Regions from separate parts of the Nonomuraea sp. NPDC051191 genome, predicted to be linked through region 3. Evidence: riboswitches for the same ligand, from Rfam matches in the RefSeq annotation. Region 3 holds a riboswitch; each other region holds the start of a gene.
The links. A riboswitch is a leader RNA that binds a small molecule or an ion and turns the genes downstream of it on or off. The one in region 3 is predicted to bind cyclic di-AMP.
Positions count from the first base shown of each region.

Region 1: linked by a shared signal. The riboswitch ahead of ACIA8R_RS39380 (CHAP domain-containing protein) and the one ahead of ACIA8R_RS09635 (hypothetical protein) in region 3 are both predicted to bind cyclic di-AMP.
Region 2: linked by a shared signal. The riboswitch ahead of ACIA8R_RS46220 (CHAP domain-containing protein) and the one ahead of ACIA8R_RS09635 (hypothetical protein) in region 3 are both predicted to bind cyclic di-AMP.

Region 1 covers NZ_JBITEZ010000016.1:30,453-39,847, reverse strand. The annotation lists gene ACIA8R_RS39400 (sulfatase-like hydrolase/transferase) at 1-585, shown strand, start outside; gene ACIA8R_RS39395 (PP2C family protein-serine/threonine phosphatase) at 580-1,623, opposite strand; gene ACIA8R_RS39390 (glycosyl hydrolase family 18 protein) at 1,784-3,736, opposite strand; gene ACIA8R_RS39385 (luciferase family protein) at 3,979-4,326, shown strand; cyclic di-AMP (ydaO/yuaA leader) riboswitch at 4,590-4,727, shown strand; gene ACIA8R_RS39380 (CHAP domain-containing protein) at 4,741-5,472, shown strand; gene ACIA8R_RS39375 (TetR/AcrR family transcriptional regulator) at 5,451-6,062, opposite strand; gene ACIA8R_RS39370 (nuclear transport factor 2 family protein) at 6,160-6,618, shown strand; gene ACIA8R_RS39365 (Tm-1-like ATP-binding domain-containing protein) at 6,698-7,921, shown strand; gene ACIA8R_RS39360 (phosphoenolpyruvate hydrolase family protein) at 7,921-8,736, shown strand; gene ACIA8R_RS39355 (cupin domain-containing protein) at 8,753-9,166, shown strand; gene ACIA8R_RS39350 (hypothetical protein) at 9,351-9,395, shown strand, end outside.
Region 2 covers NZ_JBITEZ010000023.1:146,361-155,755, forward strand. The annotation lists gene ACIA8R_RS46185 (Tn3 family transposase) at 1-358, opposite strand, end outside; gene ACIA8R_RS46190 (IS3 family transposase) at 485-1,291, shown strand; gene ACIA8R_RS46195 (GNAT family N-acetyltransferase) at 1,534-1,968, opposite strand; gene ACIA8R_RS46200 (MFS transporter) at 2,099-3,523, opposite strand; gene ACIA8R_RS46205 (TetR/AcrR family transcriptional regulator) at 3,602-4,180, shown strand; gene ACIA8R_RS46210 (hypothetical protein) at 4,381-4,818, opposite strand; gene ACIA8R_RS46215 (hypothetical protein) at 5,313-5,498, shown strand; cyclic di-AMP (ydaO/yuaA leader) riboswitch at 6,073-6,226, shown strand; gene ACIA8R_RS46220 (CHAP domain-containing protein) at 6,240-6,908, shown strand; gene ACIA8R_RS46225 (hypothetical protein) at 7,034-7,306, opposite strand; gene ACIA8R_RS46230 (multicopper oxidase domain-containing protein) at 7,344-7,892, opposite strand; gene ACIA8R_RS46235 (hypothetical protein) at 8,401-9,357, shown strand; partial or broken gene ACIA8R_RS46240 (IS5 family transposase) at 9,300-9,395, opposite strand, start outside.
Region 3 covers NZ_JBITEZ010000003.1:253,199-262,593, reverse strand. The annotation lists gene ACIA8R_RS09655 (rod shape-determining protein) at 1-485, opposite strand, end outside; gene ACIA8R_RS09650 (PadR family transcriptional regulator) at 570-1,070, opposite strand; gene ACIA8R_RS09645 (MDR family MFS transporter) at 1,127-2,581, shown strand; gene ACIA8R_RS09640 (DUF5302 domain-containing protein) at 2,629-2,829, shown strand; cyclic di-AMP (ydaO/yuaA leader) riboswitch at 2,995-3,129, shown strand; gene ACIA8R_RS09635 (hypothetical protein) at 3,306-4,019, shown strand; gene ACIA8R_RS09630 (alpha/beta fold hydrolase) at 4,074-4,955, shown strand; gene ACIA8R_RS09625 (hypothetical protein) at 4,965-5,336, opposite strand; gene ACIA8R_RS09620 (roadblock/LC7 domain-containing protein) at 5,362-5,733, opposite strand; gene ACIA8R_RS09615 (hypothetical protein) at 5,766-6,599, opposite strand; gene ACIA8R_RS09610 (roadblock/LC7 domain-containing protein) at 6,603-6,977, opposite strand; gene ACIA8R_RS09605 (helix-turn-helix domain-containing protein) at 7,115-7,465, opposite strand; gene ACIA8R_RS09600 (NAD(P)H-binding protein) at 7,520-8,122, shown strand; gene ACIA8R_RS09595 (DUF4032 domain-containing protein) at 8,116-9,333, opposite strand; gene ACIA8R_RS09590 (DUF885 domain-containing protein) at 9,357-9,395, shown strand, end outside.

The DNA.
Region 1 (9,395 bases), on a different contig from region 3:
GAGTACAAACGTTCCTGCCACGACGCGTCCCTGCGGGTGCCGCTGGCGCTGCGCGGCCCCGGCTTCGACGGCGGCGGCGCCATCTCCCGCCTGGTCAGCACCCTGGACCTGCCGCCCACGCTGCTGGCGGCGGCCGGGCTGCCCGTCCCGGAGGAGATGCAGGGCCGCTCGTTCCTGCCGCTGCTCGCCGACTCCCGCGCGCCGTGGCCGGAGGAGGTGTTCTTCCAGGTGAGCGAGTCGGAGGTGGGACGTGGCCTCCGTACGCGGCGGTGGAAGTACTACGCCGTCGCCGAGGACGCCGACCCCTGGAACGCCCCGGCCGCCCCCCGCTACCGCGAGCAGGCCCTGTACGACCTCGACAGCGACCCGCACGAGCTGGTCAACCTGGCCGGGCTGCGCTCGCACGCGCAGGTGGCCGCCGAGCTGCGCGAACGCCTGCTGCGCCGGATCGTCGAGGCGGGCGAGGCCGAGCCGGTCGTCGACCCGGCCGCCGAGCTGGACTCCGACGAACGCGTCCTGCCCGACCCGGCGGTACGGATGCTCGGCCCCGAGCCGGTCAGGTTCGGCCACCAGCGGCGGTCATGAGCCGGTCCTGCGCAGGATGAGCACGGCGATGTCGTCGCGCGGGGCGCCGTGGGTGAAGGTGTTCAGGTCGGCGGCCAGGGCCTCGACGGTCCTGGCCGGCGGGTCGCGGGCCCAGGAGCGCAGCCGCTGCTCCAGCGGGTAGAAGGAGCCGTCCCGGTCGCGGGCCTCGGTGACGCCGTCGGTGCACAGCAGCAGCGAGGCCCCCCGCGGGAAGGCGAAACGCGCGCCGTGGCGGGGCTCGCCCGTCAGCGACGCCAGGCCGAGCGGGACCTCGGGCTCGCCGAGCCAGAGCTGCCCGGCGTTCCCGTTGTGGATCAGGTACGGCGCGATGTGCCCGCAGTTGACGGCGTCCACCTCCAGCTCCGGGCCGACGTCCAGCAGGAGCGCGGTGACGAAGCGCTCGGGCTCGCCGGTGTGCGCGGCGAACCTGTTGTGCCTGGTCACCGCGTCCTCCAGGGCGTCGGCCACGCCCATGAGGCTGATCTCGCGGTAGGCCGCCTCCCGGAAGGCGCCCAGCACGGCCAGCGCGGCGCCGATCGCGGGCAGCCCCTTGCCCTGCACGTCGGCGATCATGACCCGGGTCCCGTACGGCGACGGCGCCACCTCGTACATGTCGCCGCCCACCATCGTGTCCTCCTCGATGGGCTGGTAGAGGCCGTCCACGACCACGTCGAGCGAGCGCAGCGGCAGCGGCCTGACGAGCTGCCGCTGCAAGGCCGCGGCGGCCGAGCGCAACCGGCGCACCTCGTCCTCGCGCTGGATCCGGTAGCTCGCCCCGACCACGCTCATCAACCCGAACGCCGCGGTGAAGCCGGAGACCTCCAGGTTCGTCCGCAGGTTGCCGCCCAGGTAGGCGACCGAGCCCGACACCACCACCAGCACCCACAACGACGCGATCGCCGTCTGCCACACCGTGCCGAGCCCCGAGACGATCGCCGGCAGGAAGATCAGCACCGGCACGAGCTCCGCGCCCCCGCCGGTGAACCGGTCCAGCCCGACCACCAGCGCCGTGATCCCGATCAGGCCGACCAGGAACACCGGCGTCGTGAAGAAGGGCCGCCTGAGCCCGCCACCCCAGAGAATCGTCGTTCACCCCCGGTGACCAGCTTCTCCCAAGGCGTCCACGTTCCGTCCTGCGGCGCGCCGGACACGGCGAAGGGCCGGCCCCGAAACCCGGGACCGGCCCTGACGTGCGAACTTATCCGAGGCCGTTCTTCATGGCCGTGAGAAGTTCGGCGTTGGTGGTGTCACCGCTGAGCTCCCAGAAGAACGCGCCGCCGAGGCCCTGGCTCTTCGAGTAGCCCATCTTGCCGCCGATCGTGCTCGGCGTGTCGTAGCTCCACCACTGGTTGCCGCAGTAGGCGTACGCCGTGCCCGCGACCGTGCCGGTGGACGGGCAGCGGGTCTTGATGACCTTGTAGTCCTCGATGCCCTGCTCGTACGTGCCGGGCGCCGGGCCCGTCGCCGTGCCGCCGGGCGCGGCCTGGGTCACGCCGGTCCAGCCGCGGCCGTAGAAGCCGATGCCGAGCAGCAGCTTCGCGGCCGGGACGCCCTTGCTCTTGAGCTTCTGGATGGCGTTGTCGGTGTAGAAGCCGGGGATCGGGATCTTGTCCCAGGTGGTGAGCGGCGAGTGCGGGGCGGTCGGGCCCTGCGCGTCCCAGCCGCCGAAGAAGTCGTACGTCATGACGTTGTACCAGTCGACGTACTGGGAGGCGCCGCCGTAGTCGGCCGCGTCGATCTTGCCGCCGTCGTTGCCGTCGGCGGTGATGGCCGCGGTGACCAGGTTGTTCGCGCCGAAGCGCGAGCGCAGCGCCGACATGACGTTCTTGAACGCCGCCGCGCCGCTGGTGTCACAGGTCAGGCCGCAGGCGTTCGGGTACTCCCAGTCGATGTCGATGCCGTCGAAGACGTCGGCCCAGCGGGGGTCCTCCACCAGCTTGTAGCAGGAGTCGGCGAAGGCCGTCGGGTTCTGCGCCGCCTGGCCGAAGCCGCCGGACCAGGTCCAGCCGCCGAAGGAGAAGAGCACCTTCAGGTTGGGGTACTTCTTCTTCAGCTTGCGCAGCTGGTTGAAGTTGCCGCGCAGCGCGCCGTTGTCCCAGGTGTCGGCGACGCCGTCCACGCTCTCGCCCGCCTGGTAGAAGCGGTCGTAGTCGGCGTAGCTGTCGCCGATCGTGCACTGCCCGTTCTGCACGTTGCCGAATGCGTAGTTGATGTGGGTCAGCTTGGCCGCCGAGCCGCTGGTGTCGATGTTCTTGACGTGGTAGCCGCGCTGGTAGATGCCCCACTGGACGAAGTAGCCCAGCACCTTGTTGCCGCCACCGCCGCCGCCCGTGGTGGTCGCGGTGATCTGGTTGCTGTCGGCCGAGCGGTTGCCGGCCGCGTCACGCGCGCGCACCGTGTAGGTGTAGGACGTGTTGGCGCTGAGGCCGCTGTCGGTGTGCGAGGTGCCCGTGACGGTGGTGACGAGAGTGCCGCCGCGGTAGATCTCGTAACCGGTGACGGCCACGTTGTCGGTCGAGGCGTTCCAGGCCAGCGAGACGCTGCTGCTGCTGACGCCGGTCGAGCGCAGGTTGCCCGGCACGGTCGGCGGGGTCTTGTCGTCGCCGCCGCCGCCCGTGGTGGTGGCGGTGATCTGGTTGCTGTTGGCCGAGCGGTTGCCGGCGGCGTCACGCGCGCGCACGGTGTAGGTGTAGGCCGTGCTCGCGGTGAGGCCCGTGTCGTTGTACGTGGTGCCCGTGACGGTGGTGACGAGAGTGCCGCCGCGGTAGATCTCGTAACCGGTGACGGCCACGTTGTCGGTGGAGGCGTCCCAGGCCAGGGCCACGCTGTTGTTCGTGACGCCGGTCGAGCGCAGGTTGCCCGGCACCGACGGCGCGGTCGTGTCGCTGCCGCCGCCGCCGGAGACCTTCCACAGCGCCGCCACGTTCGGCGGCTCCCAGCCGGGCTGGGAGGTGTGCGCCTGGAGGCAGACGTAGTCCACGCCGTTGTAGGTGACGACCGTGCCCGCGGTGTACGCGGTCCACGGGGCCCAGGCCGCCGCGAAGGCCACCGTGCTGGCGGAGGCGATCGGTGGGACGGCGACGGCCGCGGTCAGGGGCAGGGCCAATGCCGCCATTCCTGCCAGGACCTTGCTCAGAATGGTGTGTTTCATGTCGCTCCGACATCCGTTGGGGGGTGTGTGGGGAGTGGGATGGGAGACTTCTGGGGAAACTATTAGGAAAGTTTCCTTTAAGTTGTGAATCGACGGTAGCCTCTGCCTGCGGGAGCGTCAATACGTATCGGTCAGGCGTCCGTAATCGTGCCGGTCAGACCCCGAATGTGCCCGTTCACGAGGGGATAACGGTTCAGGAACGGGGGCTGACGGCGGGGTGAGCCGTGGCCCAGCATGGGAGCGTGGCAGGAATCTCCGCCTGGCGGCGGACGCCCACGCGCCGCGGACCTTACGTGGTCCGCGCGGTCGCGGAGTTACGGTCCTGGCCGTCGCTGAACGTCAGCGGCACCGGGCGACAGGTCGCCTTCGCCGTACACGGAACCGAGATCCTGCGCCTGGCCGGCCGGGACGAGGTCCACGTACGGCTCACCGCCCCCGCCATCGGACGCCTGGAGCCCTATTTGCAGGCGTGCGATCAGGTCCATGCCTGCCGCGACCGCGCCTGGGTCGCCGTGCAGGTCGACGCCGAGCCCGATCTGGAATTGTTGCTGGCCCTCACGAGCGTGGCGATAAAGGCGCACGTGGCCTGAAACGATTCTTCGCGGTGCGTAGCGTTTCTCCTACGCACCGTCTGAACAATGCCCTCCATTTGCCCTGGAATTACTCGCCGGGTAGCTTGGTTGTACACAGCCGAACGGGGAGACGTCCCAGGTAGGGATGTCATTGCCGGGGAATTACCCCAGCGGGACCCGTGTTGTACAGAGTCGGCGCGGATACACCGCGTCCGGGCGTCGCAGATATACCTTCAGGCCCTTTCCTGGGCCCGGGAAGACGATGCGTCAGCCCTTTGCCTGACCAGAGACCGCTGAATCCGCCTGTGCGCGGAACCGGGGACCCATGTGTCCATCGGGGTGAATCGGCACCACGGTGCCGTAGGGCAGCTTCCCGCCCGAACCCGTCAGCTAACCCGGCAAGCGGCACGGAAGCACAAGGAGTAATCCCTCATGGCCAAGCACCGTCTTCACCGTGCCTACAAGCTCGACCTCGCCAAGATCGCCCTCGGCGCGACCGCCGTCGCCGGTGTGCTCGGCACGCACGCGGCAGTGAACGCCGACACCGTCCACGCCACCGCCGGCACCGCCGCCCAGACCGCCAAGGTCGCCGGCGTGGCCGCCGCCCAGCCGCGTGTCGCCACCGTGGCCGACAAGCGCGCCACCGACGAGAGCGCCAAGGGCAAGGTGAACGTCACCGCCGCCCAGGTCCTGGCCACCGCCCGCGCCCAGGTCGGCGTCTCCGAGGACGCCAACGGCGGCGGCACCAAGTTCCAGAAGTGGTACGCCGGCTCGCCCCGCGCCGCCGAGACCGTCGCCCGCGACGGCGGCAGTCGCCAGGACTACGTGAACGCCGCCTGGTGCTCGATGTTCGTCTCCTGGGTCGGTGACCAGACCGGCGCCCGCCCGCAGGTCGGCTGGGACGCCTACACCGTCTCGCACGCCAAGTGGTTCGCCTCCAACGGCCGCTGGGGCACCGAGGCAAAGCCCGGCGCCGTCGTCTTCTTCTCCTGGAGCGGCAGCAAGAGCCTGAGCGACATCCAGCACGTCGGCTTCGTCGTCAAGGACAACGGCGACGGCACGATCTCCACGATCGAAGGCAACACCGGCAACGGCAAGGTCGAGGAGCGCGTCCGCCCGGCCTCCCAGGTCGTCGGCTACGGCTACCCGTCGTACGCCGCCTGATCTCCCTCCTGTGAAGAGCGCACTCCCTGCGGGGGGTGCGCTCTTTCGCGTGTGTGCTGGTCGACCAGGGTGGCGGCGGACTGGGCGGCCGAGCGGGCGGCGCCGGGGTCCTCGGAGATCATCGCGGTCACGGTGGCGCCGTCGATCAGGGTGAGCAACTGCTCGGCGAGCAGGCCGGGATCGCCGGCGCCCGCCTTCTCGGCGAGCGAGCTCAGGTAGGCGCGCAGGCGTTCCTTGTGTGCGCGCACCGCCGTACGGACGGCGGCCGAACCGGCGCCCAGCTCGGCGAAGGCGTTGACGAAGCCGCAACCGCGGAAGTCGTCCTCGGTGAACCAGCGTTCCAGCCACTCGAAGACCGCCGGGATGCGGTCGCCGGCGTCCGTCACGTACGCGGTGAGCGAGGCCGTCCAGCGTTCGTCGCGCCGCCGCAGGTAGGCCACGACCAGCGCCTCCTTCGACGGGAAGCACTGGTAGAGCCGCTTCAGCGAGAGGCCGGAGGCGGCGCGGATCTCGTCCATGCCGACCGCCTGCACGCCGCGGCGGTAGAACAGGTCGCCCGCGGCGTCCAGCAGCAGCTGCTCGTGATCCATGACACTCCTCCAGGTGCTTGCGGCGGAGAACGCTCGTTCTCTACGCTATCGCACACCCCGGGAGAACGCCCGTTCTCTCGATATGAGAGGACATCACATGACACGCCCGCCCGTTCCGCCGTTCACCGAGGAGACCGCCCGGATCAAGGTCCAGGCCGCCGAGGACGCCTGGAACACCCGCGACCCCGAACGTGTCGCGCTCGCGTACACCGAGGACTCCGTGTGGCGCAACCGCGGCGAGTTCGTCACGGGCCGCGCCGAGATGGCCGCGTTCCTGCGCCGCAAGTGGGATCGGGAGCTGGACTACGCCCTGCGCAAGGAGCTCTGGGCGTTCACCGGCGACCGCATCGCCGTCCGCTTCCAGTACGAGTCCCGCGACGCCACCGGCCAGTGGTGGCGCAGCTACGGCAACGAGCAGTGGGAGTTCGACGAGTCCGGGCTGATGCGCCGCCGGGAGGCCAGCATCAACGACGTCCCCATCACGGAGGACGAACGCCGCATCTTCGGCTCCCGCCCCCTGTCCGAGCACGGAGTGGACGTCCTCGGCGTCCGGTGACCCCGCGATCGCTCCGGCATTGACAGCCCGCCCGGAGATCAACGGGTAAGGTCGAGGAGCCGATCGTAGGAGGTCTGACATGGCGGTTCTGCTGCTGGGCACCCTCGACACCAAGGGGGAGGAGTATGCCCTCGTCCGCGATCTGATCGTCCGGGCCGGGCAGGACGTCGTCCTCATGGACACCGGCGTGATGGGCGCCTCCGCGCTGGCCGCCGACGTCCCGGCAGAGGCCGTCGCGCGGGCCGCCGGCACCGACCTCGACCGGCTCAGGAGCGCGGGCGACCGCGGCGCCGCGCTCGCGGCGATGGCGGCCGGGGCCACGGCCGTCGCCAAGGAGCTGCACGCCCGCGGCGGGCTGGGCGGCGTGCTCGCGCTGGGCGGCAGCGGCGGCTCGTCCATCGCCGCCGCGGTCATGCGGGCGCTGCCCGTCGGCCTGCCCAAGCTGCTGGTGTCGACCATGGTCAGCGGCGACGTGTCCGCCTACGTCGGCGAGACCGACGTGACGCTCATGTACAGCGTCGTCGACGTCGCGGGCGTCAACTCCATCTCCCGCCGCATCCTGGCCAACGCCGCCGCCGCGATCAGCGCGATGGCCGCCTCGTACGACGCCGGCGCCGAGCCGTCCGGCGCGGACAAACCACTGGTCGCGGCCACGATGTTCGGCGTCACCACGCCCGCCGTGGACGCCGCGCGGGCCCGGCTGGAGTCCCTGGGCTACGAGGTGCTGGTCTTCCACGCCACAGGCTCGGGCGGACGCGCCATGGAGGCGCTGGCGGCGGGCGGCCACTTCGCCGGGGTGCTCGACCTGACCACCACCGAGCTGGCCGACGAGCTCGTCGGCGGCGTCCTGTCGGCCGGCCCCGACCGCCTGACCGCCGCGGGGAACGCCGGCGTCCCGCAGGTCGTCAGCCTGGGTGCGGTCGACATGGTCAACTTCGGGCCGATGGAGACCGTGCCGGACCGCTTCAGGTCACGGCAGCTCCTGGTCCACAACCCCACCGTGACGCTCATGCGCACCACCCCCGCCGAGAACGCCGAGATCGGGCGGGCGATCGGCGAGCGGCTGGCCCGCGCCTCCGGGCCCGTCACGCTGTTCGTGCCGCGCGGCGGCGTCTCGGCCGTCGACGTCGAGGGCGGGCCGTTCCACGACCCCCGGGCCGACGCGGCCTGCTTCGACGCCGTGCTCGCGGCCGTCGCCGGGAGCCCCGTCGAGGTCGTCCAGAGCGACCAGGACATCAACAGCGCGGAGTTCGCCGTGGCGGCCGCCGACCGGCTGCACCAACTGATCCAGAAGGGGGCCTGATGCATCGCGACGAGGCACTACGGAGGCTGCGCGCCCAGCGGGAGGCAGGCAAGCTGATCATCGGCGGCGGCGCCGGCACCGGGCTGTCCGCCAAATCCGCCGAGGCGGGCGGGGTCGATCTGCTCATCATCTACAACTCCGGGCGGTTCCGGATGGCCGGCCGCGGCTCGCTCGCCGGCCTGATGCCGTACGGCGACGCCAACGCGATCGTCGTGGAGATGGCGGGCGAGGTCCTGCCGGTCGTCAAGGACACGCCGGTGCTGGCCGGGGTGTGCGGGACCGACCCGTTCCGGCTGATGCCGCACTTCCTCGACGAGCTGAAGCGCATGGGCTTCACCGGCGTCCAGAACTTCCCGACGGTCGGCCTGATCGACGGCGTCTTCCGGGCGAACCTGGAGGAGACCGGCATGGGCTTCGACCTGGAGGTCGAGATGATCAAGCTGGCGGCCGAGCGCGACCTGCTCACCGCCCCCTACGTGTTCAGCCCCGAGCAGGCCACGGCCATGGCGCGGGCGGGCGCCGACATCCTCGTCCCGCACATGGGCCTGACCACCAAGGGCAGCATCGGCGCCGTCACCGCGATCAGCCTCGACGAGGCCGCCGTACGGATCCAGGAGATGCGCGACGCCGCCGTCGCCGTGAACCCCGACATCATCGTCCTGTGCCACGGCGGCCCCATCGCCGAGCCCGACGACGTACGCCACATCCAGGACAAGACGGTCGGCATCGCCGGCTTCTTCGGCGCGTCCTCGATGGAACGCCTGCCCGCCGAGCGGGCCATCGCCGAGCAGGTCCGCGCCTTCAAGCAGCTCTGACCGGGAGGAACCCGCCATGCACCGACGGCCGGACGCCCTTCCCACGATGCTCTTCGACTGGGGGGCCATCAAATGGCACGTGACGCCCGACGCCGTGCCGGGCGCGTCCTCCACGTTCGGCGAGGTCATCATCAACCCGAACAAGGGGCACGAACGCCACCTCCACCCGGACTCCGACGAGGTCCTCTACGTCATCGAGGGCGAGGGGCGGCAGACCGTCGGCGACGACCCGGAGTTCCCGGTCAGGGCCGGTGAGGCGATCTACATCCCGAAGGGCACGCTGCACTCCACGTTCAACACGGGGTGGCGGCCGCTGCGGATCATCGCGACGTACACGCCGGGCGGAGCCGAAGCGGCACTCCGCGACCTCCCCGGCTTCACGGAACTCACCCCCGGCGACCACCCGACCTGGACGGCCGTCACGCCGTGAACGGCGTAGGCCGGGTGCGGAGCGCCCGGGCTGCTTGACCTCGGCTCCGGCGATGAAGCCGCCGCGGTCGAGGCACAGGTCGGCGGTCCGCAGGATGTCCTCCCGGCTGTTCGTGGCGAACGCGATGTGGTGCAGCCGGCCGCTGGAGCCGGACCGGTCGTCGGTGCAGACGAGGTCGTAGGACTTGTTCGCGAAGTGCAGCCACTGGGCCGAGATCCGGCCGCTGTCC
Region 2 (9,395 bases), on a different contig from region 3:
CGGCGAAGTCGATCCACCCGCTGGCCTTCTCGATCTCTCCTGCGTGGGTACGCGCGGTTCCATCACGCTGGCCGTCCAGCTTGATACACGACGGGTCGGTGATGCCCAGTTGCTGAGCGAGGTAGTCCACGACCTCGGCAGGGACCTGGCGAGGGTCGGGGAGAAACCGCCGTAGTAACCGGGCTACCCCGAGCTGGACAGCGAATCCGAGCCGGTTGTGATCTCTGCGCTTGGTATCGATCGCCTCGCGGTCAGCGTCATCGAGGAAGAAGTACTTCTCCAGCTGAACGCGCGTAGGCGGCCCCTGAAACGAGGCGAACCCCGCAGCCTGCTCATCGGACAAGAACTCGACCGGCACCGTGAACCTCCGCAGGTCTACGACAAGACCCTCGAAGGCTTCCGGTAGCGATCACCAGCGGTCAAACCGATGCTCACCAGGACAAACGCTTAGCGCACGATCCGGTTCCGATGTTCCTCAGACCCCGTGTCCCGATCGGGCTACTACGAATGGCGCGAGCGGCCGGCCTCGGCCACCGCGCAACGCCGGACGCTGCTGGCCGCATCGGTCGCCGAGATCTTCGCCGGCTCGCACGAGACCTACGGCTACCGGCGGGTGCACGCCGCCCTGGCCCGCCGCGGTGAGCACTGCTCGGCCGAGTTGGTGCGTGCCCTGATGCGGGAGCAGGGCCTGGTTCCGGCTCAGGTGCGGGCGTTCCGGCCCGTCACAACGGTGCAGGGCGACTTCCGCGGCATCCCCGACCTGGTCAGCCGTGACTTCACCGCCGCTCGTCCGGGCACCAAGCTGGTCGGCGACATCACCTACGTCCGCACCTGGGAGGGCTTCCTCTACCTGGCCACCGTGATCGACTGTCACAGCAAGGCGGTTCTGGGCTGGGCGATGGCCGACCACTACCGCACCGCCCTGATCAAGGACGCGATCCGGATGGCCGCCGGCACCGGCCTGCTCCAGCCCGGTGCCCTGTTCCACACCGACCGCGGCTCGAACTACATCAGCGACGAGTTCGGCCGCTTCCTGACCGGCCTGGGCATCCGCCGCTCGGTCGGCCGCACCGGCGTCTGCTACGACAACGCGATGGCCGAGTCGTTCTTCTCCGCGCTCAAGAACGAATGGCTGCACCGCTTCGTCTTCACCACTCGAGCCAAGGCAAGACGGCAGGTCATCCGCTATATCGAGGGGTTCTACAACCATCGGCGCCTGCATTCGGCGCTCGGCTACCGACCACCCTTCGAAGTGCTCAACGAGTCCCTTTCAACTCCGACGGCCGCATAGGCTACGCCCATAAGCTGGCTGTCCGGAATCTCCGTGGCCCCTCACGGCGTCGATGGCGAACATGATGTCACCCTACGGTTGATCTCGCCGGATCGCCGACCCGATGAACCCGGCGAAGTCTGGCTGCGGTCGGCCCAGCACCTCAATACGGGCGGCGCTGTTACCTCATCCACGCGCGAGACGGGATCACCAGCGCGAGCACGGGTCGGCAGGTCCGGGCGATGCGTGCGACGACGTTCGGATCACCTCGGCTGCCAGCGACAGATCTTCTTGGAGGTGAGGGTCGCGCCGATGCGGGCGTAGAAGCGTTGGGCGGCGACGTTGGCTTCCGTCACCTCCCAACGGATCACCTTGCCCTCGGCAGCTTCGGCCGCGGCCTGCATCAGCCGCTCGCCTACGCCGTTGCCGCGTTCGGCGTCGGTGACGTACAGGTCGTCCAGGGCGAGGTAGTCCTGGCCGGACCAGAAGCTGATGCGCTCGAACCAGGAGACGTAGCCCACGGCCTGGCCGTCTCGCTCGGCGATCAGATAGGTGATCTCCGGGCGGGCCAGCATTGACTTCAGCTCCTCGACGCTTGCGGTGATGGCCGAGGTCTGGCCTTGGTGTTCGGCCAGACCTCGTATGAGGTCGTGCACGGTGGTGGCGTCATCGGGTGTGGCGCGGCGGATCGATGTCATGATGATCCTTTCAGGTGTGCTTCAAGTCGGTCGCCGCTTACAGGGCGGCTCTGGTCGTGGTCGCGGGAGTGGCCGGCGTCGCAGCGGTGTTGCTGAGCCGCTGTAGCGCCGGCGATCAGGCGATCCCCGCTCACTGAGAGCCGGCTTGCCCCGTGGGTGACGGGCGGCCGGGCGTCACCAGCGCTGCGATGACTGCGCCGACCGCCGATGCGATCGCGGCCACGGTGAATCCGCTGGTGAAGCCGTGCAACGTGGTCCCGGCCAGGCTCGCGGCTGCGACGCTTGAGATGACGGCGGCTCCGATGGATGCGCCGAACTCGTGGAAGGTGCTCACGATGCCGGAGGCGATCCCGGCCTCGTGGGGCGCCACTTGACCGAGTGCGGTCGCCGAGGCGATGACGAACATCGCGCCGGTGCCTGCCGCCGCGACGGCCACGCCGGCCACGACGCTGACGACGTTCGTCGAGAAGGCCGGTACGGCCATGCCGATCGCCGCGACCGTCAGACCCGCGACGGCCAGGGCGCGCCCGCCCCAGCGGCCGAGCAGGCGTCCGGTCAGGTTGGCGCCGAGCATGGTCGCCAGCGCGACCGGCAGGAACAGCAGCCCCGCCTGCAGCGCGCCATAGCCCAAAGCGTGTTGGAAGTAGAAGGTTCCCAGGAAGAACACAGCGATCATCAGTGCCGTGGCCATCAGGATCAGGAAGGCCCCGACCGCCACAGGGCGCCGGGCAAGCAGTCGCACGTCCATCAGGGGCGAACGTGCCCACCTCTGCCACAGCACGAACAGCACGTAACCCACGGCAGCCGCGAGCACGAGCCACCCGGTGAGAGCACTGAGCCACCCCTTCTCACCGGCGGCGATGAGGGCGTAGATCAACGACGCGCTGGCGGACGTCACCAAGATCGCACCGAGTACGTCGAGCCGGGGCCGGGAGGCGGCCGAAGGCGTACGCGCCGGAAGCAGTACGGCGAGGACCACAGCGATCACCAGGCCGATGGGCACATTGATGTGGAACACCCACGACCATCCCGGACCGGCGGTGAGCAGGCCGCCGAGGAGAACGCCGAGCGCGGCGCCGCCGCCGCCGAGCGCGGACCAGACCCCCAGGGCCTTGTTCCGCTCCTCTCCGTCGAACAGGGCGACCACCAGCGACAGCGCCGCGGGCGACAGCAACGCGGCCCCGACGCCCTGGGCCACCCGACCGGCCAGCAGCATGGCCGCCGTCCCCGCCAACCCTGTGACCAGCGATGCCACGGTGAACAGCAACAGCCCGGCGATCACGATCCGTTTGGCGCCCAGCAGGTCTGTGATGCGGCCGCCGAGCAGCATGAGGCCGCCGAAGGTGAGCGTGTACGCGCTGACCGTCCAGGTCAGGGCCTCGCGGCTGAGTGCGAGGTCCGTCTCCATGTGGGGCAGCGCGATGGCGACGACGGTGACGTCGAGGATCAGCATGAGCTGGGCCACGCCGAGGAAGCCGAGGATGCGCCACCGGCCCGGGAGCGGCTCGTGGAGCTCTGCCTGTTGCGCTGCGGGTTGAGTCATCGAATCCTCCAAGCGCTATCTCGTATGTCCATATACGAGTTCTGCTGCACACTATAAGCCGTATATGCGTATACGAGATAGGGTGCTGGCATGGCTGCACCTTCTGCGCGCTCCAGGCGCCGTGCCGACGCCGAGCGCAGTATCGCCCGCATCGTGTCGGCCGCTCGCGAGTTGATGCGTTCGAACCCGCATGCGACCACCGATGACATCGCGCTGGCTGCCGGCGTCGGGCGGATGACTCTGTACGGACACTTCCGGACTCGGGCCGACCTCATCGAGGCGGCACTTGTCGACGCGCTGCGAGAGGGCGACAAGCTGCTGGCCTCCGTCGACCTGACCGGGGACGCACGCGAAGCCATGGGCCGTCTGTTGGCGTCCAGTTGGGAGCTGGTGGCCGAGTCGGCGGCCCTGCTGGCTGCCGCCGAGGAAGTCCTACCCGCTGGACGGATCCAGGACCTGCACGCCGAACCCGTCCAGCGCATGGCCGAACTCGTCCACCGTGGCCAGGATCAGGGCGTCTTCCGTACCGACCTGCCTACCGCCTGGCTGGTCAGCCTTACCCACTACATCATGCACGGCGCGGCGAACGAGGTACGCCAAGGACGCCTGGCCCGGACCGACGCGGCCGACGTGGTCACCAAGTCCATCCAATCGGCACTGGCCGCCTGAGGCGGAGCTCGCCTACCAGGCGGGGGCGTCAAGCTCAGAATCCCTCGATGGCGTTGGGTCCATTCCTGGTGCTGTCCGGGGGGCGGCGTCGTCACCGCAGCCGGTCCGGAGTGAGGTGGCGGACTTCCTGTAGCTATTGCTCGGCCTGCTGCTTGCTCGCGCCTGTGGCAATCGATCGCCTCGTTCCTCGCGAGCAAGGTTCAGAGCAGTTGTGCTTGCAAGAATCCGGCGAGAAGAACGGCGAAGCCGCCAATCTCGCCCACGATGAGCGCCGTCATGAACGCCGTTGTGCCGCGGACTGGATGGTGGAACTGGTTGTTGGTGTCCCGGCGCCAACCGTGAAGGACATAGCTCACGATCGCCGCCATGAAGAACGCCACGACGACTCCCGCCGCGGCGAGATCGACTGCCGCCGGCCAGCCGCTCAGTTCGACGAAGACCGCGATCAGTAAGGTCGCGAAGGAATACAGCAGTGCGGCACGATGCGCGATGTCCACATAGGGGTGAGCCCTGTGCCGCTCCGGGTGGATCATCTGCAGGTATTTCCATACGCCCAGCGTCAGGGCCGCCAGAAAGATCAGTCCTGCCAACAGCAGCGCGACGATGGTGTCATCCCCAAGGGGGGCGTCGCTACGCATGTGGGTCTCCGTGAAGCGGGTCGGTAACGAGGTCGTGACGAACGTAGAGTCCGTCGCATGGGGTGATCGGTGCTTTCCGCTCTGGCCGACCGTGCCCTGAAACGCCCGATGAGGCGGACCGGCAGGTAGCGACCCCGGTTCTCTGCCAGGAGAGGGAACGCTGTGTCGGTGAAGCGCTGCCCGTCCTGGTCGGCGGCCGACCGCTGCGCCGCACGTGCCACGCCGGGCATGCCCTTGGGGCGGGCTTGTTCGCTGCGGCGCCGACGCACTTTCTGGGGGTATCCGGGCGCGCCGGCCGCTGCCGGCGCTCGTACCTCTTTCGATGCTTCTCGCGGTACCACGTGCTACTGCCCTTCCCGTAACTCAAACATCGATGTTCGAGTTATGGGAGCGTATCCGAGTCTCCGCCATGGAGCCACTTTCCCCGGCATCCGAGAGCCGGGGTGTACGGTGACCGGCCGGACCATGAGACGACCGACGCCCGCGGGGCTGACTTGATCACGGTGGCAGTCGACATACTCGTCAAGCCGTCCTTCATCACCGATGGGGGCGTGGCTGAGCTGCGTACACCCGGCTGGGGTGACAGAGTGATGGCCGAGACGGTCGGCCTGGTCTCGGCCGACCATTTGACCGGCGCCTTCAACCTCCTCATCGGTTTCGAGCCAGAGGAGAGCCGATAGAGGACAGACCATCCCGTCTCGAAGGCTGTCGGGACCCCTGGGCGCTCGTCGCTCGTCCGTGCCTGTCTGGCGCCTGACTTCAAGAGCATGCGCTGTCGAGATGCCAGGTGTGGTGGTATGCCGTGACGCTGGCTTCGCGTGGGACGGGGGCGCATGGTCCGTGGTGTTGACGGCGATTCAACACCGTGGCGTGCGTGGTCGATTACCGCCGCTAACCCGGCCGGTCTCTGCAGCCTGGAGAGGTGGTCGCTGCACCTGCATCGCGACCGTGGTCGCCTTTGTGGCCGCCGCCGTCTCACTCCTCCCCGGCTTGGGTGGTGGCGAGGTTCCGGCCGTTGTCCTTCTTGATCCCCGGCCGGGGACAACGGTCAGGCGGCGTGCCAAGGTAAAGAATTGGTCGGTTAAATGCCTGCCTGGTAGGCCTTTTTGAAGCGTTTCTCCGTAGCTGGCTTGTACCGCTCTATGCCATTCGCATACCTTCAATGTCAGTTACGACGTAGGCCGGGTGAACATCCGCGCCACAGTACGTCCCGACCATTGCCGAGACCGCCTCTGATCTGTGTGAACACGGAGAACGACGCGGCCGCCGAATCCGCACGGACAAACACGCGGAACCGGGGACCCACATTCTGTGGGGTGAATCGGAACACCCTCCCGCGAGGGCATCCGTAGGGCACTTCCACGCCCGAACCCGTCAGCTAACCCGGTAGGCGGAATGGAAGCAAGGAGCAATACCTCTTCATGACCATCAACGCCTTCACCCGTGCCCTGACGCCCGCCACCCTCACTCGCCTCGCCCTCGGCGTGAGCGTCGCCGCCGGCGCGGTTCTCACCGCAGCCCCGGTCTTCGCCGACCAGGCGTCCGGCGCACGTTCCGACACCGTCGCCTCGCACAGCGCCGAGGAGAAGAGCGCCGGGCAGGTGAGCGCGCAGTCCGTCCTGAAGATCGCCGAGTCGCAGGTCGGTGTGACCGAGAACGCCGCGGGCGGCGGCACCCCGTTCCACAGCTGGTACATGTCCTCGCCCCGCGCGAAGGAGACCGTGGCCCGCGACGGCGGCAGTCTGCAGTCCTACGCCAACGCCCCCTGGTGCGCGATGTTCGTCTCCTGGGTGGGGGAGAAGGCCGGCGCCCGGTCCACCGTCGGCTGGGACGCCTACACCGTCACCTACGCCAAGTGGTTCGAGGCCAACAAGCACTGGGGGAGCCAGGCCAAGCCCGGCGCAGTGGTCTTCTACTCCTGGGACGACAAGTCCGTCGAGAGCATCGACCACGTGGGGCTGGTCAAGCAGGACAACGGCGACGGCACGATCACGGCTATCGAGGGCAACACCGGCAACGGCAAGGTCGAGGAGCGCGTCCGGCCCAAGTCCCAGGTGGTCGGGTACGGCTACCCGCAGTACAAGGCCTGACAGTCGACCGAGGATTCCTCTCCAGTGCGATGGTGAGGGCAGCAAAGTGGCGCAGGGCGTGGCCCTGCGCCACTTTCGTGTGTCAGGAGCGAAGCCGTGAGGCCGGCGCCTTGTGTCGGCCCGGCTCATGCTCCAATGTGGCGCATCACGGCGGAGAGCGCTTCGGCTGCTCGCCACACGTCCACGAACGTCGCGTACGAGGGGGTGGAGCCGAACTGCAGGATGCCTGGCCGCCGGGCGGGGGCGATGACCCCATGTCCCGTTTGCGCGACGGCAAGGGCCGGCGCGAAGCTGCGGCTGAGAAGCAGCACGAAGGCGAGGGCGCCAACTTCACCAGGAAGGAGGCAGCCTCGGATCGAACCATTCGGCGCCTGGTGAATGCGGCCCACCGCGGCCACGGCCGCCGCCAGTGATGGTGGCGGCCGTGTACCCGGATCAGGTCTGCTGGTAGCCGAGGAGGGTCATCATGCCGGATTCGGCGTGGTAGATGTTGTGGCAGTGGATCATCCAGAGCCCTGGGTTGTCGGCGTCGAAGTCGACGTTCAGCGTGCTGCCGGGCAGGACGATGGCGGTGTCCTTCCGGACGCCGCCGTCCGCCAGGGCGAAGGTGTGGCCGTGCAGGTGCATGGGGTGCCACATGGTGGTCCGGTTCACGAACGACAGCCGCACGCGTTCGCCCGGCCGTACCGGGGAGATGATCTTCGGGTCGTACTTCTTGCCGTTGATCGCCCAGTCGTAGGCCATCATGCTGCCGGTCAGCTCCAGCCTGACGACGCGGTCGGGCTCCTTGGCCGCCAGGCGCACGCCTTCGGCCGGCCGGAGCTCGGCATAGCGGACGACGTCGCCGTCCAGTTCGCGGGGGCGTACGTCGGCCTTGGGAGCGGAAGCGCCGTCGCCGGTCCGGATCAGGCCGCGGGCCACGGCGTTCTTGCCCTCGGCCAGGGCGACCAGCGGGAAGACGCCGTCCTTGAGGGTGACCAGCACGTCGGTATTTAGGTAAGTGACCGGGGCAGGCTTGCACGCCGGATCGGGATGAGGATGCTGACCGTACAGTTCCCGCCGCGGCGGCCGGGAGGCCGTCATGTATGCAATCGGAGGCCACTTGCGGCCGGCCTCCCCTCGGGCACGCCATATCCACCGTGGACGGAGCATGCGAGTGGCCAGGGATCATGACCAGCGGATATCGCTTGACGCGGGCGGTGAAGGTGGGCGTCGATACCAGCGCCCCCGACTAACGGCCCCATGGGTGTTCCGCGACGGCTGTTCCCGGGCGTGTGCGTGCCCCGGGGTGGCTGGAACCGGGCCCTGGGTACCGCTGTCAATCCGTGGGCCGCCGGACGGGCGTGATCGTGCCCTGTGCGGTGTGTCAGAAAACCCGCCGGTCGGGTCGCGCATGGGCGCATCGCAGGGGCGATGGCGTGTCCAGCCGGTCGTGGGGTGTGAAGGAACGCGTTGTCGAGGTGTGACGACGCGGTCAGCAGCCGATCAGGAGATGAAGGGCAAGACGACACAGATGAACGGAACCACCTTCAAGACGTGTTCCTGCCGCGACGAGGCTACGGGCAAGAGGCTGGGTAAGGCATGTCCGAAGCTGCGTCGTCCCGGAGGAGGGGAGCGGTGGAGCAGCACCCATGGCCGGTGGGCCTACCAGCTGGAGCTGCCGGCGCACGCGGACGGTCGGCGGCGTAATCCGCTGCGGCGTCGGGGCTTTGCCACGCTGGAGGAGGTCGAGGCGGAGTTGGAGCAGGCCCGGGCGCTGCTGGCGCTGGATGAGGACCCGCACGTGCAACGGAAGATCGCCGAGCTGATGCTGGCCACGCTCAAGGACAACAAGGCGTTGCCGCCGGTGGAGGAGGTACGGCGCAAGGTCCGCACCCGTCAGGACCTCAACCCCACCGTCACGGTCGCCGAATGGATGCAGGAGTTCTTGCGCCGCAAGCGGAAGATCGACGTGACTACGCGCCGTTCGTACGAGGCGCACATCCGTCTGTACTTCACCCCTTACCTGGGTGATATCCGGCTGGATCGGCTGCGGGTGTCGGATGTGGCGGGGATGTTCGATGCGATCGAGGAGTTCAATGACGTCATCACCACCGCCCGCGTCAGTGGCGATCTCGAGGAGCGGGCGAAGGTGCGGTATCGGCGGCCGGTCGGTCCGGCCATGATGCACCGCATCCGCGCCACTCTCCGGCACGCGCTGAACATCGCGATCAAGCAGGACCGGCTCATCGACTTCAACCCGGCCGCGGTCGTCGAACTCCCTGACGCCGAACGGCCCAAGGCGCTGGTGTGGACCGACGAGCGGGTCGCCGCCTGGAATCGCGACCTGCAGGCGCGGCTCGATGTCGAGCAGCGGCGGCGCGGCGCCCGGCTTAGGAGCTGTTTCTTAGATCAGGTTCGGAGCCAGATGATCAGGGCGGCCAGGGTGACAGTGCCGAGGAAGATGTAGGCGCGCTTGTCGTAGCGCGTGGCCACGGCCCGGAAGTT
Region 3 (9,395 bases):
ACGGCGACCCTGGCGGCGTCGCGGCCGATGTCGACGACCATGTGCCCGGTGCCGTCGCGCACCTGCAGGCCCGCGCCGAGCGCCGCGGCGATCGCATGCTTGACCAGCAGGATGCCGCGGGCCTCCGCCTCGAACCCGGCGTCGCGCAGCGCCACCCGCTCGATCGGCGTGAACTCGTCGGGCACGGCCATGACCAGACGCGGCCGGGGGAAGGGGTGCCGATGCACCTTGCGCAGGAAGTGCCTGATCATGCGCCGGGCGAGCTCGCCGTCCTGGGGCAGGCCATCGCTGATCGGCCAGTACGTCTCGCCGTCCGTGACGTCAACGCCGTCCGCGGCCTCGGCGCCGTAGCCGAGGACCTTGCCCGTCTCCCTGTCGCGCATGACGGCCGAGGGCTCGTCGAGCACGATGCCCTTGCCCTTGGCATAGATCCTCGTGCTGGCCGCGCCGAGGTCGATCGCCAGGTCACGACCCAGGAGGCTCATCGCCGTACTGGGAGGTAGACCATCATGCCTGGGTGTATATCCGGGGCTGCTCCAACGCAACACCAGGAACCGAAGAGTTCCGTTTTACCCTTCGCGCCGCAGGGCGGCCAGGGTCTCGTCGGCCCAGGCGACGCCGGAGCGGACCTGGCGGAGGCCGAGGGTGAGCGCGTAGTTGCCGAGCCTGCTGCCCTCAGGGACGCAGTCGAGCACGGCGAGGCGGGCCACGAAGTGGGCCTTGATGCGCTCGACCACGGCGATGGCCTGCTCGGTGTTCAGCAGGGGCAGCAGGAACGCCTGGAGGGCGGTCTCGCTGCGCACGGTCGCCGACGGGTCGTGGCCGATCAGCCAGTCGGTGAGCAGCGCGCGGCCTTCGGGGGTGATGGCGTAGATCTTGCGGCCCCGCGCGCCCTCGTGCTCGACCGTCACCAGGCCGTCGGCGGCCATCTTGACCAGCTCGGGATAGATCTGCGTGTGCCCGGCCTGCCAGACGTGGTTGAGCGAGTGCTCGAACTTCTTGGCCAGGTCGTAGCCGCTGGCCGGGCCGACGCCGGAGAGCAGCCCGAGGAGGGCGATCCGCAGGGACATGCCCGCCAGCATAGCAAAGGCTTGACATGTCAGCGCTTACCTATCAGTCTCTACCTGTGACTAGTGACATGAAGGCCAAGGGCAACGGATTGGTGCTGCTGGCGGTGCTCGGCGGGATGTTCCTGGCGATGCTCGACCAGACGATCGTCGGCACCGCGCTGCCCCGCATCACCGGCGAGCTGGGCGGCACGCGGCTGTACACGTGGGTGGTCACGGCCTACCTGCTCACCTCCACCGTCACCGTGCCGCTGTACGGCCGGCTGTCCGACCAGCACGGCAGGAAGCCGCTGCTGCTCGTCGGGATGTCGGTGTTCGTCGTCGGATCGGCGCTGTGCGGCCTGGCGCAGGACATGACCCAGCTCATCGTGTTCCGGGCCGTGCAGGGGCTGGGCGCGGGCGCGCTGCTGCCGCTCTCGCTGGCCCTGGTGATGGAGATGTTCCCGCCCGGCCGGAACGGCGCCCGGGTGCAGGGTGCGCTCGGCGGCGTGATGGCGTTGACGTACCTGGCCGGGCCGTTCCTGGGCGGGCTGTTCACCGACCACGCGAGCTGGCGGTGGGCCTTCTACGTGAACGTGCCGCTCGGGATCGCGCTGATCGCGATCGTGGCGCTGCGGCTGCCGTTCCGTCCGGGCACCGGCGGCGGGGGCCGACCGGACTACCTGGGCATCGCGGTGTTCAGCGTGGCCATCAGCGCGCTGCTGCTCGGCCTCACCGAGAAGGGCCTGGACAGCAACTCCTGGACGTCCCTGCCCGTGGCCGGGCCGATCCTGCTGGCCCTGGTCCTGCTGGCCGTGTTCGTGCTGGTCGAGCTGCGGGCGTCGAGCCCGATCATGCCGATGCACCTGTTCCGGGACCGCACGTACACGCTGGTCAACGCGACCTCGTTCTTCACGGCCTTCTGCATGTACGCCGGTGTGGTGTTCCTGCCGCGCTACTTCCAGCAGGCGCTGAACGTCAGCGCCACCGAGTCCGGGCTGAGGATCTACCCGATGACGCTGGCCATGGTGGCGGGCAGCGCGCTCATGGGGACGCTGATGTCCAGGACGCGCACGTACAAGCCGTGGCTGGTGGGGGCGCCGTTCCTGCTGGTGGCCGGCAGCCTGCTCTGCCTGAACCTGACCCTGCGCACCGACGGCCTGCTGCTGGCCGGGTGGATGGTGCTCATCGGGCTCGGCATGGGGCCGATGTTGTCGGGGTTGACCGTGGCCGTGCAGCAGGCCGTCGCGCCGCAGTACATCGGCACCGCCTCGGCCAACCTCACCTTCTTCCGGCAGATCGGCGGCTCGGTGGCGCTGGCGCTGGCCGGCACCGCGTACACGTCGGTCATCACCACGGACGCGCCCGTGCACGGGCTCGCGGCCGCGCACGCCTCGGCGGCGGCCGTGGTGATCCCGTCGCTGGGCGTGGCGGGCGCGGTGATCGCCCTGGTCGCGCTGGTCATGATGCCCGGCAGGCGGCTGGAGCAGACGCCGGCGCCGGAGAGCAGAGTGGAGGCCGGTTTCGCGTCGTAAGCGGCGTCATGCGAAGCTGTGGATGTCCCCAATACCAGGAGGTCCTCATGGCGGAAACACCGGAGCCGGAAGTCAGCGAGACTCCCGAGGACGAGATGAAGCGCAAGTTCCGGGAGGCGTTGGAACGCAAGCGCGGGCAGCAGGCCGACTCGGCCGCGGGTGGCAGGGGCGTGGACCCGTCGAAGATCCACGGGGCGCACGGCCCGGCCTCGAGTAAAAGATCCTTCAGGCGCAAGAGCGGCGGCTGAAAGGTCGAATTTAGCTGGGGGTACGGCATGCCGTGCCCCCTTTCTCTTTACCTCGACAGGTAGATCTTTACCCGGTTCATGACGATTCGTTTGTATTTGTCCGAATCTCTGGGTACCGTCTTAACCAATTACCAGCTGGTGGCGTAGTCCCTACCAGGAGAGGGGCGACAGCTGGCGCCGAATCCCGACTTGTCGGGAACCGGGGACCCATCTCATTGGGGTGAATCCGGCCCTGTGCCGGTAGGGCATCTCCACGCCCGAACCCGTCAGCTAACCCGGTAGGCGAGATGGAGAGGACTTCACGCATGTACCACCTCGTCGTACCCCCGGACAGTGTAGTGACGACCGCCTGCTGAGCGGTCTCTTCCCTGACTTTCCCCCACGCGCCGCGTAACCACCCTTTCGGCGCTCTGCCCGGTTACGCACCGTAGTCACGCGCGTTCCCCCTGTCCCCTCGCGAAGGACTTCACTGCTTCATGTCTCGATTTGGCCTGCGCTCTCTCGCCCTGTTGTCCGTGTCCGCCATGGGCGCGCTGACGATCTCCGCCACCGGCGCCCACGCCGACACCGGCGACGACCAGAAGATCCTGCTCAAAGGATCCACCAAGGCTTCGTACTTCTGGGACGACTCCTCCGGCCGCGCCGGCGACACCGGTCTTCCCGCCAGCGGCAAGCCCATGCAGAAGGGCCTGGCCGCCAGCCCCAGCTGGCCCCTCATGACCGAGGGTTACGTGACCTACAACGGCAAGAAGATGCCGTTCTTCGTGGGCGACCGCGGCCCGGGCGAGCCCTCCAACCGCGGCGTCATGCTCGACCTCGACGCCAAGACCTTCGCCGAGCTGACCGGCGGCACCTTCAACTCCGACACCCTCGGCGTGGACGGCAACGGCGGCCAGGGCCACATCAAGATCGATTACGTCATCACCAAGTGGGGCGACGGCAAGGGCAAGAAGAACTACCCCGTGGCCTTCTCCAGCGGCGCCTGGAGCAGGTACGACGCCAACCCGGCCGAGCCCCCCAAGGTCCTGGCCGAGGCGCCCGCCGACGACGGGGCAACCTCCGCCGGCGGTCAGGGCAACGTCGGGAAGACCGTCGCGATGGGCGGCACCGTCATGGCCGGCGTGCTGGTCCTGGCCGGTGGCGGCGTGGTGCTCGGCGGCGAGCGCCTGCGCAAGCTCCTCAACGACTGACCCACGGACATTCCGGCCTTTACGCCGGACGACCAGAATGACATTCTGGTCGCTGTGATCCAGCGCGCAGCCGCCAACGGCATCGAGATCGCCTACGAGAGCTTCGGCTCACCCGCGGGCAGGCCCCTGCTGCTCATCATGGGACTCGGCGCCCAGCTCATCCACTGGGACGACGAGTTCTGCGAACTCCTGGCCGAGCGGGGGCACCACGTCGTCAGGTTCGACAACCGCGACGCGGGCCTGTCCACGCACCTCCACGGCGAGGGCGTTCCCCCATGGGGAGCGCCCTCGCCGTACGTGCTGGACGACCTGGCCGACGACAGCGCCGGGCTCATGGACGTCCTGGGCCTGCCCGCCGCGCACGTCGTCGGCGCCTCGATGGGCGGGATGGTCGCCCAGGCGCTGGCCATCCGGCATCCCGCGCGCGTGCTGAGCCTGACCTCGATCATGTCCACGCCCAGCCCCCAGGCGGCCCCGCCGACCGAGGCGGCCGCCGCGGTGCTGTTCGCCAAGCCCGCGGCCGATCGCGAGTCGGTCGTCGCCGGTGCCCTGGCGACCTGGTCCGTCATCGGGTCGCCCGGCTACGAGCTGGACCGCGAACGCGTCGGCAGGCTGGCCGGGCTGGCCTTCGACCGCTGCCACGACCCGGCCGGCACGGCCCGCCAGCTGGCCGCCATCATGGCCTCCGGCGACCGTACGGCGGCGCTGGGCGGGCTGAGGGCGCCCGCGCTGGTCATCCACGGCGAGGACGACCAGCTCGTCCCGATCGCCGGCGGCCGGGCCACCGCCGCCGCCATCCCGGGCGCCCGCCTGGTCACCTACCCCGGCATGGGCCACGACCTGCCCCGCCCCCTCTGGCCCGAGATCATCGCCGAGATCAGCGCCCACACCGGCTCCGCGGCCGCCGTACGCCCGGAGGTCGCCACGGAGCCGTGAACGGGCCGGTCAGAGCTCCAGCTTCTCCTCGATGACCTTGAGCATGTGCCGGGCCAGGGCCAGGTTGGCCCGGTTGCGGTCGAGGGCGAGGTAGAGGAACAGGCCCTTGCCGCTGCGGCCGGTGAGCGGGCGGATGATGTGGTACTGCGCGGTCAGCGTGATGAGGATGTCCTCGATGCCGTCCTTGAGGCCCAGCGAGTCCATCGTGCGCAGTTTGGCCTTGATGACCTCGGTGTTGCCCGCCGCCGCGACCTGGAGGTCCAGCTCCTTCGAGCCGCCGAGCGTGCCGAGCGCCATGCCGCTGCCGTGGTCGACGATCGCCGCTCCGATCGTGCCGTCGATGCTCATCATCTCCTTGAGGGAGACGTCCATGCCTGCCATGCTTTCCTCCGCTTCGGTGGGATGGTCAGTGCTTGCGTGCCACGGCGGCCACGGAGGCCGCCGTCTTCCTGCCCTCCAGCCGCAGGAGCCCGACGTTGGCGCCGGGTCCCGCCAGGACCGTGAGGACGATCGTGGGGCCCGCGGCGTAGAGGGCCACGAACCCGGCGGTGCCGGACACGAGGGTCTCCTCGAACGTCCCGCGGCCCGCCATGGTCAGCATCCGGCTGCTCATCGCGAGCAGCGCCGCCGACAGCGCCGCCACCTGTTCGCCGGTGTCGCCGTCGAGGTCGCCGGCGATCCGCAGGCCGTCCACGGTGCAGGCGACGCTGCCGGTGACGTCCGGGGTGCGTCCGCGCAGGAGCTCCATCTCCGCCAGGACCTCTTGCCGTAGCTCCACGGGTGGCCTCCTCCTGCGTCGTGAGGGGAACCTCACGGCATCTCCTCCAGCGCCTTCTTCAGCCGCCGCAGCAGCGTCAGATCGGTCGGGTCGCCCGTCGGCACCGGCCCGGCGGCCGTCCCCGTCCGCCCGTCGCCGGCGGGGACGGCCACCGGGCTCGGCACCCGCTTGGGCAGCGCCTCCCCGTCGTCGGGGTGGCGCCGGGGCTGCGCGGGCCGTACCGGGTCCGGCGGGACGAGCAGGCCGGCGGCGGCCAGCTTCCTGACGGCCAGCAGCACCGAGTAGCCCGACCGGCCGAGCTGCCGGGCCAGCTCCAGCGGGGTGGCCTTCTGGTCGGCCCGTACGACGACCTCCCACTGCACCTGGCTGAGCGTCACCCCGTGCCCGGGAAGGCGCGGGATCGGCCGTACGGGCTGGGTGTCCACGTCGGCGGAGGGCCAGATGCCGGCGAGCTGCTCGCGGCGGCGGGCGGATTCGCGCACCAGCTCCGGGACGTCGAAGAACCACTGCCCGCCCAGCCAGTGTTCCTCCCCGGGCCGGAACTTCGGCCGCACGCCGGTCACCGGCAGCAGGAAGAAGGCGGCGTCCTGGACCACGCCGAGCACGGCGTACTGGAGCTCGGCCAGGGTGACCGGGCCCTCCTGGAGCAGCCGGGCGCGGCCGCCGTCGGCCTGGAGGGCGCGCAGGGCCGACTCCGACATCCGCCCCCGGGCCGCGAACAGCCGCTCGACGCCCGGCGCCTGGGCGCACTCCATGTACGTCACGCGCCCTCCCGACAGGTAGATCGTGCCGTTCCTGCCCAGGCGGAGGGCGCCCGTCGCGCGTTCGCGGGCGAGTCCGGACAGGAGCGAGTCGAGCGCGGCCATGGCTCAGGTGGTCAGCAGGTCGGAGATGGCCCGCAGGCGGTAACGGGCCAGGGCCAGGTTCGAGCGCTCCAGGTCGAGGCGGACGTAGATGACCAGCGGCCCCTCGAAGACCGTCTCCAGCAGCCGGAGCAGGTGGTGCCCCCGGTCGGTGGTGACGAGCATGTCGTCGATGCGCACGATCTCGCCGGGACACGTCCGGGTCAGCCCGTCGGTGGTGGCGCGCAGCGCCTCGGTCAGTGCGGCGGCGGACCTGTCGGCGTCCACGCCGGACGCGCTGCTGAAGGCGACCGCCATGCCGCTGGTGCCGTCGACCAGCATGGCGTCGAGCGCGCCCGGTATCGACATGACCTCCGCCAGGCACGTGTCCACTCCCAGCATCGCGAGCCTCCCTCCGTCGTGGGACGGGGAAAGCGTAGGGGGCCACAAGAGATCAGAAGGGACGCGTTTTACCGGGAGATACGGTTTTATACGGCCAGGGCGAAGAAAAGCATCACTCGTGCGGAAATAAGATCAATTCACGAGACTTTTTCACGATGGCGGATGATTTCGGAAACGTTCTCCTCGGCCCACCGCGCCACCACCGAGATCGGCGTGTGCAGCGAGCGTCCGAGGTCGGTCAGCGCGTACTCCACCCGCGGCGGCACCTCGGCGAAGACCTCGCGGGTGATCAGCCCGTCCAGCTCCATGGCCCGCAGCGTCTGCGTGAGGACCTTCGGCGTCACCCCGCCGATCCGCCCCCGCAGCACGGTGAAGCGCATCGGCCCGTCGCTGAGGCTGAGCAGCACCAGCACCGACCACTTGTCGCCGATCCGGTCGAGGACCAGCCGGGTCGGGCAGTTCGGGTCGAAGGCATCACCGGTATCCATAAGGTACTTATAGCACGATGAAGTAACCAGTATCCATTGGATACTGTGCTTCTCATGAAGATCCTCGTGTTCGGCGCGACCGGCATGATCGGCCAGCGCATCGTCACCGAACTCACCGGCCGCGGCCACGACGTCACCGGTGTCAGCCGCCGCGGTCCCGTCAAGGGCGACGTCCACGACGCCGCCACGCTCGCCGAGGGCTACGACGCCGTCGTCTGCGCCATCGCTCCGCCGCGCGACGGCACCGAGCCCGAGCCGCCGTTCCTGGCCGCCAACCGCGCGCTCATCGACGGCCTGCGGACCGCCGGGGTGAGCCGCGTGGTGGTCGTGGGCGGCGCGGGCAGCCTCAAGGCCGGCCCCGGCCTCGACCTCGTCGACACGCCCGGCTTCCCGGAGATCTACAAGAAGGAGGCCAGGGCCGCGCGGGCGGTGCTCGGGCTCTACCGCGAGGTGACCGACCTGAACTGGACCTACGTCTCACCCGCCGCCGAGATCGCGCCGGGCGAGCGCACCGGGGTCTACCGGATCGGCCACGACGACCTGCTCAGCGACGCCGACGGCCGCAGCTTCATCACGGCCGAGGACTACGCGGTGGCGATCGCCGACGAACTGGCGGAGAACGCCCACCCGCGCACCCGCATCACCGTCGCCTACTGATCGTCCTCGTCCTGGTCGTCGGGCAGCAGCGCCTTCTCGTCGGGCTTGTGCACCAGCACGTTGTCCACGTACGACTTCACCGCCGTGGCCAGCCCGACGTCGCCGCCCGCCGTCTCCGACAGGTACCAGCGGTGGTCGAGGATCTCGTGGAAGAGCTGCGCGGGCTCCAGCTTGCCGCGCAGCTCCGCGGGGATGTCGTCGACCGTGGGGTGGAAGACCTCGGCGAGCCAGCGGTGCGCCACGATGGCCTCGTCCTCGTGGCGCAGGCCCTTGGCGACCCGGTAGCCGTCCAGGTCGTTGAGCAGCCGCCGCGCCTGGTTCTCCTCCACGTCGAGCCCGGTCAGCCTGATCAGCCGGCGCTGGTGGTGGCCGGCGTCCACCACCTTCGGCCGCACGATCAGCCGGCCGGTGCCGACCTTGCGCCGCACCATCATCTCGGCCACGTCGAAGCCGAGCAGGTTCAGGCGGCGGATGCGCTGCTCCACGCGGTGCCAGTCGACCTCGTCGATGATCTCGCTGTCGGTGATCTCGGCCCACAGGCGGTGGTAGCGGGTGACGATGTCCTCCGCGGTCTCCATGGGGTCGATCGACGGGTGCAGCAGCCCGCCGGCCTCCAGGTCGAGCATCTCGCCGAAGATGTTGGTGTGGGCGACGTCGATGTCGGTCAGCCGCTGGCCCTCGCTGATCATCGGGTGCATCTCGCCGGTCTCGGCGTCCACCAGGTAGGCCGCGAAGGCGCCGGCGTCCCGGCGGAACAGCGTGTTGGACAGCGAGCAGTCGCCCCAGTAGAAGCCGTTCAGGTGCAGGCGCACCAGCAGCACGGCCAGCGCGTCGAGCAGGCGGGTGAGCGTGTCGGGGCGCAGGGTGCCCGACATCACGGCGCGGTAGGGGAGCGAGAACTGCAGGTGGCGGGTGATCAGCGCGGCGTCCAGGTCGTCGTCGCGGCCGGTCACGTACGCCACGGGCTCCACGGCCGGGGCGTCCAGCCGGGCCAGGTCCCACAGGAGCTGGTACTCCCGCCTGGCGTACCGCTCGCTGATCTCCTTGATCGCGTAGACCTTGCCGGAGAGCCGGGCGAACCGTACGACGTGGCGGGAGATGCCGCGCGGCAGATCGACCAGATGATGCTTGGGCCAGTCGGCCAGCGGGACGTCCCAGGGGAGCCGGATGAGGTCGGGGTCGCCTAGCGCGCCAGTGATCTGCAGGGGCATGAACGTCAGGATATGGTGCGTAGGTGGACGAGTTTCTCAACTGGTACTTTTCCGACCGTCCC